3 regions of the Pelosinus sp. IPA-1 genome follow, and region 1 is predicted to be linked to each of the others. Evidence: a T-box and tRNA genes for the amino acid it is inferred to sense, from the RefSeq annotation. Region 1 holds a T-box; the other regions hold tRNA genes.

Region 1 (2,273 bases):
TTATGTGCAGCAAAAGGTGTTTCAGTAGGAATTTATTTTCAACGTAAAATCATGACAGGATTGTTCGGCGGTGAAGGATTTATCATGCAGAAACTTGAAGGTGATGGTCTTGCATTTATGCATGCTGGTGGTACCATCGTCGAGCGTCAACTTAAGCCAGGTGAAGTATTACACGTTGATACTGGATGTGTTGTAGCTTTTGAGCCTAGTGTCCAGTTCGATATTCAACAAGCAGGAAACATCAAGAGTGCTTTATTTGGAGGGGAAGGATGGTTTTTTGCAGTTTTACAAGGACCAGGGAAAATTTGGCTGCAATCACTCCCCTTTTCTCGATTGGCAGGACGGATGTTGGCAGCAGCGCCACAGAGGGGCGGAAGTAGAGAAGAAGGCAGTGTACTTGGCAAGGGGGTTCTAGGCGGCACTCTACTTGGTGGCCTGGGTAGTTTCCTTGGCGACGACGATGAGTAATTGTATACACAAAATTAAAATTTTAGTGAATATATTCTTGAATTATTCTACAGAATAGTATAAGATAGATCAAAGAGAATTTGGGAAATTTAACATAATAAGTCAATGATAGGGAGAGTAATAGGTACTCTGCATAAGAGAGTTGGTGTTTGGTGCAAATCAACTAGAGTATATTATGAAATCCACCCTTGAGACGTTAGTGAAGAACTAAACCGTAGCACCGGTTATCATGCATAAAGTGAGTTAGAGTACTCTAACTAAACTAGGTGGTACCACGGAAGATTACCTTTCGTCCTTGATTGTTTTCAAGGATGAAAGGTTTTTTTATTTGAAAAAGACATTAAATAAGGGGAGTGTTAATTATGTTGGATATTAACTATATTAGGAATCATTCAGATATTGTTAAAAAGGCTGTAATCCATAAATTAATGAACACGAACATTGACCGGATTTTGGAGTTGGACATTCAAATTAGAGAGTCAGCCACTTTGGTGGATTCTTTACGGGCGGAACGAAACTTTTTGTCAAAACAAATTCGCGACGTAACGGAGAAAGAAGGGCAAGCTATAGTTGAAAAGGTCAGGGAGGTCAAGGAAAGATTATTGGTTCTAGAAGGCAATCTTTCTGTAATGAAAAAAGAGTTTGACGAAATTATGCTTAATGTTCCTAGCGTTCCAGCAATGGATGTACCTATTGGTAAAGATGAGGTAGATAATGTTGAAATTAGAACGTGGGGGGAAATACCTAAGTTTGATTTTTCCCCAAGAGATCATATCCAATTGACAGAAATTCTAAACCTGGTGGATGTACCCAGAGCGGTTAAGTTTGCTGGCAGCAGGGCGTATTTCCTAAAGAATGAAGGTGTATTGTTGGAAATGGCTATATGCCGGTTTGTGATAGATCGGCTTGTGGCAAAAGGGTTCACCCCCATGACAGTACCTTTGATGGTTAAAGAAAGTGCAATGCGCGGAACGGGATATTTTCCCATTGGTTACGAACAGGCGTATAAGATCCAGGAAGATGAATTGTTTCTTATTGGTACATCTGAGGTAGCTCTTGTTTCTTATCACCAAAATGAAATCTTAAACTATGATGAGCTGCCAAAAAAGTATGCTGGATATTCAACCTGTTTTAGACGTGAGGCGGGAGCTTATGGCAAAGATACGAGAGGTTTATACAGGGTGCATCAGTTTCAAAAAGTCGAGCAGGTTATCTTCTGTAGGGCTGATGATGAGCAAGCGGAAAGTCTTCATTACGAAATATTAAACAATACGGAAGAGATACTCCAAGCACTTGATCTTCCTTATCGGGTGGCTTTGGCTTGTACGGGTGAAATCGGAATCGGCCAAGTGAGAAAGCATGAAGTCGAAACGTGGATGCCCAGTAGAAATAACTATTGTGAAACTCACTCTTGTTCGACACTGAATGATTTTCAGGCAAGACGTTCAAATATAAAGTATCGGGATAAAGACGGTACACTTCGATTTGTTTACACACTAAATAATACTGGTATTGCTTCGCCAAGGATTCTGATACCTCTATTAGAGGTGAACCAGAATGAGGACGGCAGTGTAAACATACCAAAAGTACTTAGACCCTATATGAATAATCTTGAAAAGATTGTTCCAAAGAAATAAATCAATACGACAAACACCTGCAAAGCAGCCTAGCCTTGCAGGTGTTTGTCAGTAGAAACATCCTGGTACTTTTATGGAGGGTAAACTATTCGATATCACAGTTGTAAGTCATTTACCGCTATTCGCTTTGACACGACGAATAATTTCAACTACAGTTTGAGCCGACTT
Region 2 (2,273 bases), on a different contig from region 1:
TGACGACAAATGTGGATTGCCGTCTCATAGAGCATTTCATCAAAATGCGTAGGTTCCGATAGGGTTTTACTACGAGTAATGGTTTTAAAAGATGCAAAACGCAATTTAACAGTAATGGTCCTGCCCTTGTAACCATGCTGCCTAAGCCGCCAGCCAACCTTTTCAGCTAATGCCAAGAGTTCTGTTTCAATTTGTCCTATTTGCCTAAGGTCAACAGGAAAAGTTAGTTCATTACCAATCGTCTTAGGCTCAAGTTCAGGAATGACAGGTCTATCATCTTGCCCATTGGCTAAGTTATGTATGGTATAAGCCATTTGTCCACAATGTTTTGCCAATTGAACTACGTCCGTTTTCCCCAATTGACCAATGGTGTAAATCCCCAAATTTTTTAAAATCTGCGCTGTAGCCTCTCCTACCCCCCACATCCGAGTAATGGATAAATCATGGAGCATAGCTTTTTCTTCTCCTAGAGCAACCATTACAAGCCCATCTGGTTTTTGCAAATCGGAAGCCAATTTAGCTAAAAACTTATTAGGGGCTACCCCAGCGGAAGCTGTAAGCCCTAGTTCACTCTTAATACGTTCTTTAATACATTGGGCAATTGCTTTGGGACTATCATAAAGTTGATCCATTCCTGAAACATCTAAGAATGCTTCATCTAATGACAAGGGCTCAACGAGGGGGGAAAATTCAGAAAAAATTCGGTTTAGGTCAGCGGAGACTCGACTATACTTTTCGTGGTCACAAGGTAAAAACACTCCCTCCCGGCAGCGACGTCTCGCTTCCACCATGGACATAGCAGAGTGTACGCCAAAACGACGGGCTTCATAAGAGGCAGTAGCTACGACTCCTCGATTTCCCATACCTCCAACAATCACAGGCCTACCCCTTAATTCCTCATTATCTCGTTGTTCTACTGCTGCAAAAAAGGCATCCATGTCAATGTGTATAATCCAGCGCTCCATTATTTCACCAACTTTTAATTCGCTTGCTATAATACTCTTTCTGACTATACAACAAACGCCTTCATCTTGTTCACAAGATAAAGGCGTTAACTATTTTAAAATGGCGGAGCGACAGGGATTCGAACCCTGGCAGGCCTTACGACCTCTAACGATTTAGCAAACCGTCCTCTTGAGCCGCTTGAGTATCGCTCCATGTTATTTGAATGGCGGAGGGGGTGGGATTCGAACCCACGGACCCCTTACGAGATCGCTGGTTTTCAAGACCAGTTCCTTGAACCGCTCGGACACCCCTCCGGGCTCGGTAACACATTTATGATTATAACAGCATATCGTTCCCATGTCAACAGCAGTAGACATAAAATTTATAAATATTTTTATAGTAAGTGACCACGATTGGCAATCACATTAATCACACCACTATCATACTTGAAAATAGGGATACGCCTAAGTTCAAATTCAGGAGACTCTTTGAGACAAATGCCTTCCCGTACAGTAAACCCTGTATTATAACCCACATTTTTGGCTATTTGTACAACTGCCTCATTATAGCTTCCCCGCGGATAAGCAATCGCATCCACTTTTTTTCCTAAAACACTCTCTAATACGGCTTTTGAATTTACTAATTCATCATAAACTGCAGCTTGATCTAGTTCTCCTAAGGCTCTATGTGTTACTGAATGGGAGCCAATGGACATGCCGCCTTGTTCCATTTCTACAATATTTTCAGGAGTAAGCCGATCTTGCGTCCATAACATATCCGTAATAATAAAAAAAGTTCCCACCATTCCATGCCTTTTTAATATCGGATAGGCATTTTGAAAATTGTCCAAATAACCATCATCAAAAGTAATCAAGACAGGTTTTTCTGGCAACTCTACATTGCGGTCACTCATAAAATTTTGGAATTCTCCTAAGGTAATACTGCAATAACCTCTTTGCTGTAAACTGTCTAAATCGTTCGAAAATCGTTCTGGAGTAACAGTCAGCATATCTGTCGTATATCCTACTCGATGATAAGCCAACACAGGAATTTTACGATAACCAGATCCACTACTAACAGCGGCCTGAAATAGCAATTCCGAGGTACTTACACCGACCAGTGTACTAAAGCACACTTTTAAGAAGTTACGACGTGAAATCATCACTATTACCCCTTTCCACCAAGGAACCTACTTCTAATATATTGTATACATTCCTCTTAAGGTTATTGTATCATTATCTATATTTTTTTCCCATATTTTTTATGCTTTTTTTGTCGAATTTTTTTCTTATTAGTCTAGTCGATAATATGACCATACACAATGTAGA
Region 3 (2,273 bases), on a different contig from region 1:
TTGTAGGAGCAGCCTTGAATAACATAATACTTCTCAAATACAAAGCTACTTCTAACAATATTTGTCGAACTTCTTTACCCAATGAAATCAATTCACTTAAAGCCAGTAATATAGTCTTAAAATCCCGTTCCACCAATGAATCCGTAATTCGCCATACCCACTCATGGCCAATAAGCCCTAATAATTTCCGCACCTTATCTGCTGTTATTAAACCATCTTCCATAGTGGTACACTGATCTAAAATACTAAGAGCATCTCGTAGACCGCCATCTGCATGAGATGCAATAAGTTTTAATGCATCTTCCGCCACATGTAAGCCGTTATGCTCAACAATGGTAGCTAACCGTCCTTCAATTTCCCCTGCAGCAATACGTCTAAAATCGTAGCGCTGACATCTAGAATGAATCGTAGCGGGAATTTTATGAGCTTCCGTTGTGGCCAAAATAAAAACTACATGAGCAGGAGGTTCTTCTAATGTCTTTAGTAAAGCATTAAATGCCTCCGTCGTTAACATATGTACTTCATCAATAATATATACTTTATACCGTCCATCTACCGGAGCAAACTTCACAGTCTCACGAAGTTCGCGTATCTCATCAATTCCTCGATTAGAGGCAGCATCTATTTCAAACACATCCATCGAAGTACCAGTATTAATCCCGGCACAATTGGAGCATACATTACACGGCTCATGGGTTGGACCATGGATGCAATTTAAAGATTTTGCTAGAATTTTTGCAGTACTGGTTTTCCCCGTACCTCTCGGACCAGAAAACAAATAGGCATGCGCTATCTTCCCTGATACAATCGCATTTTTTAATGTAACACTAATATGCTCTTGCCCTACTAAGTTTTCAAAATCATGAGGACGCCATTGGCGATATAATGCGATGTAAGCCATCTAACAAACACCTCCTTACTCTAGTTATTCCATACTAAGATACAGTTTCCTTTTTATAAATTAAATTACCCTTATAGTCTCTATCATAGCCAAAAAGCAACCAGAAGTCTGGTTGCTTACTATATGCATTTATCATTTTAGCGTCGGGCCACAACAAAAGTCAGGCGACCTCACGGCACATAAAAATTATCACTTACCGCTGCTTCCTTCCGGACCTGACGGGGTTCATGAGTTTCCATTGCGTAAGACCCAACTTTTGTCGTGGCCCCACTCTAAAATAAATAAATGGCTAAAATATTAAATTTTACGCCAACAATTATCAGTACAATTCATCAACTGACATCCCTATGAAAATATAAATGGCGGAGAGAGAGGGATTCGAACCCTCGGTACAGTTGCCCGTACACACGCTTTCCAGGCGTGCTCCTTCAACCGCTCGGACATCTCTCCAAGTTGTATACTTCTGCAAAACCTTTTATTTATCTGGCTGCAAGAAATATAATATCATTTTACAAGAATATTGTCAACAAGAATATATGAGAATTACATAGGATATTTGTTGGGATTATTTACCAACCCTATAGAAGGCTATTAAGCCAACCTATAGGGTTATACATAAAGAAGACTTGATTCAGATGGAGTTTTAACTCCATCTGAATCTTAGTCGCACTTATCCAGGGACTTAGCCGCTCTTAACTCCCACTTATAGAAGATGGGAGTCTTAGAGCGGTTTAGTCATCGGATAAACAGATCCCATTTATATCAGCACCTTACGTTATTCGGTGCTTGTAACCATATTTAACTTTTGCAGATTACAAAAAAGTACTCTATTTTTTCCATGTTCGTTGAATTTCAGCAATTTCTTCAAATTCACTTTGGAGATTCCAGTATACTCGCTCATAAATTCCAAATAAACGTTGGTATATCTCACGATTTTCTTCATTTGGATAATAAATCTCTTTTATCGTAATGAATTTTTCAACCTCTTTAAGATCACTAATCATGCCTAAGGCATACATTCCTAAAACAGCAGCGCCAAAGGCCGACCCCTCAGGTTCACCTGGAACATGAATTACTCGTCCAAATACATCTGCCATAATCTGAACCCAAACCTTTGAACGAGTAAAGCTACCGCCAACGCGGATTTCATTTACTTCTCCTGCGACTTCCTCTAACGACTTAAAGATACTATACATCCGATAAATAATACCCTCTAGTGTCGCCCGAACCAAGTGGCGCTTCCCATGATTGAGGTTTAATCCAAACAATACTCCACGAGCATTCGCATTATAATAAGGCGCCCGTTCTCCCGAGAAAAGAGGCAGCATAATTAAACCTTCACAGCCAGCAGGTTTTTGTTCTGCGTAGCGAC

What was found. The T-box of region 1 lies ahead of serS (serine--tRNA ligase). A T-box ahead of a tRNA ligase gene usually reads a tRNA of that ligase, here a tRNA-Ser.
Region 2: it has a tRNA-Ser gene. The T-box ahead of serS (serine--tRNA ligase) is inferred to sense a tRNA for this amino acid. The anticodon was not compared.
Region 3: it has a tRNA-Ser gene. The T-box ahead of serS (serine--tRNA ligase) is inferred to sense a tRNA for this amino acid. The anticodon was not compared.

Annotation. Positions count from the first base shown of each region.
Region 1 covers NZ_BSVC01000002.1:85,489-87,761, forward strand. Annotated here, with positions in the region: gene QSJ81_RS04075 (TIGR00266 family protein) at 1-468, shown strand, start outside; T-box leader at 565-768, shown strand; gene serS (serine--tRNA ligase) at 831-2,105, shown strand; gene pepT (peptidase T) at 2,214-2,273, opposite strand, start outside.
Region 2 covers NZ_BSVC01000005.1:59,715-61,987, forward strand. Annotated here, with positions in the region: gene QSJ81_RS13070 (DNA polymerase IV) at 1-965, opposite strand, end outside; tRNA gene QSJ81_RS13075 (tRNA-Ser) at 1,067-1,157, opposite strand; tRNA gene QSJ81_RS13080 (tRNA-Ser) at 1,170-1,259, opposite strand; gene QSJ81_RS13085 (polysaccharide deacetylase family protein) at 1,340-2,107, opposite strand; gene QSJ81_RS13090 (hypothetical protein) at 2,237-2,273, opposite strand, start outside.
Region 3 covers NZ_BSVC01000005.1:2,796-5,068, forward strand. Annotated here, with positions in the region: gene dnaX (DNA polymerase III subunit gamma/tau) at 1-901, opposite strand, end outside; RNA gene ffs (signal recognition particle sRNA large type) at 1,014-1,213, opposite strand; tRNA gene QSJ81_RS12830 (tRNA-Ser) at 1,262-1,351, opposite strand; gene QSJ81_RS12835 (gluconokinase) at 1,729-2,273, opposite strand, start outside.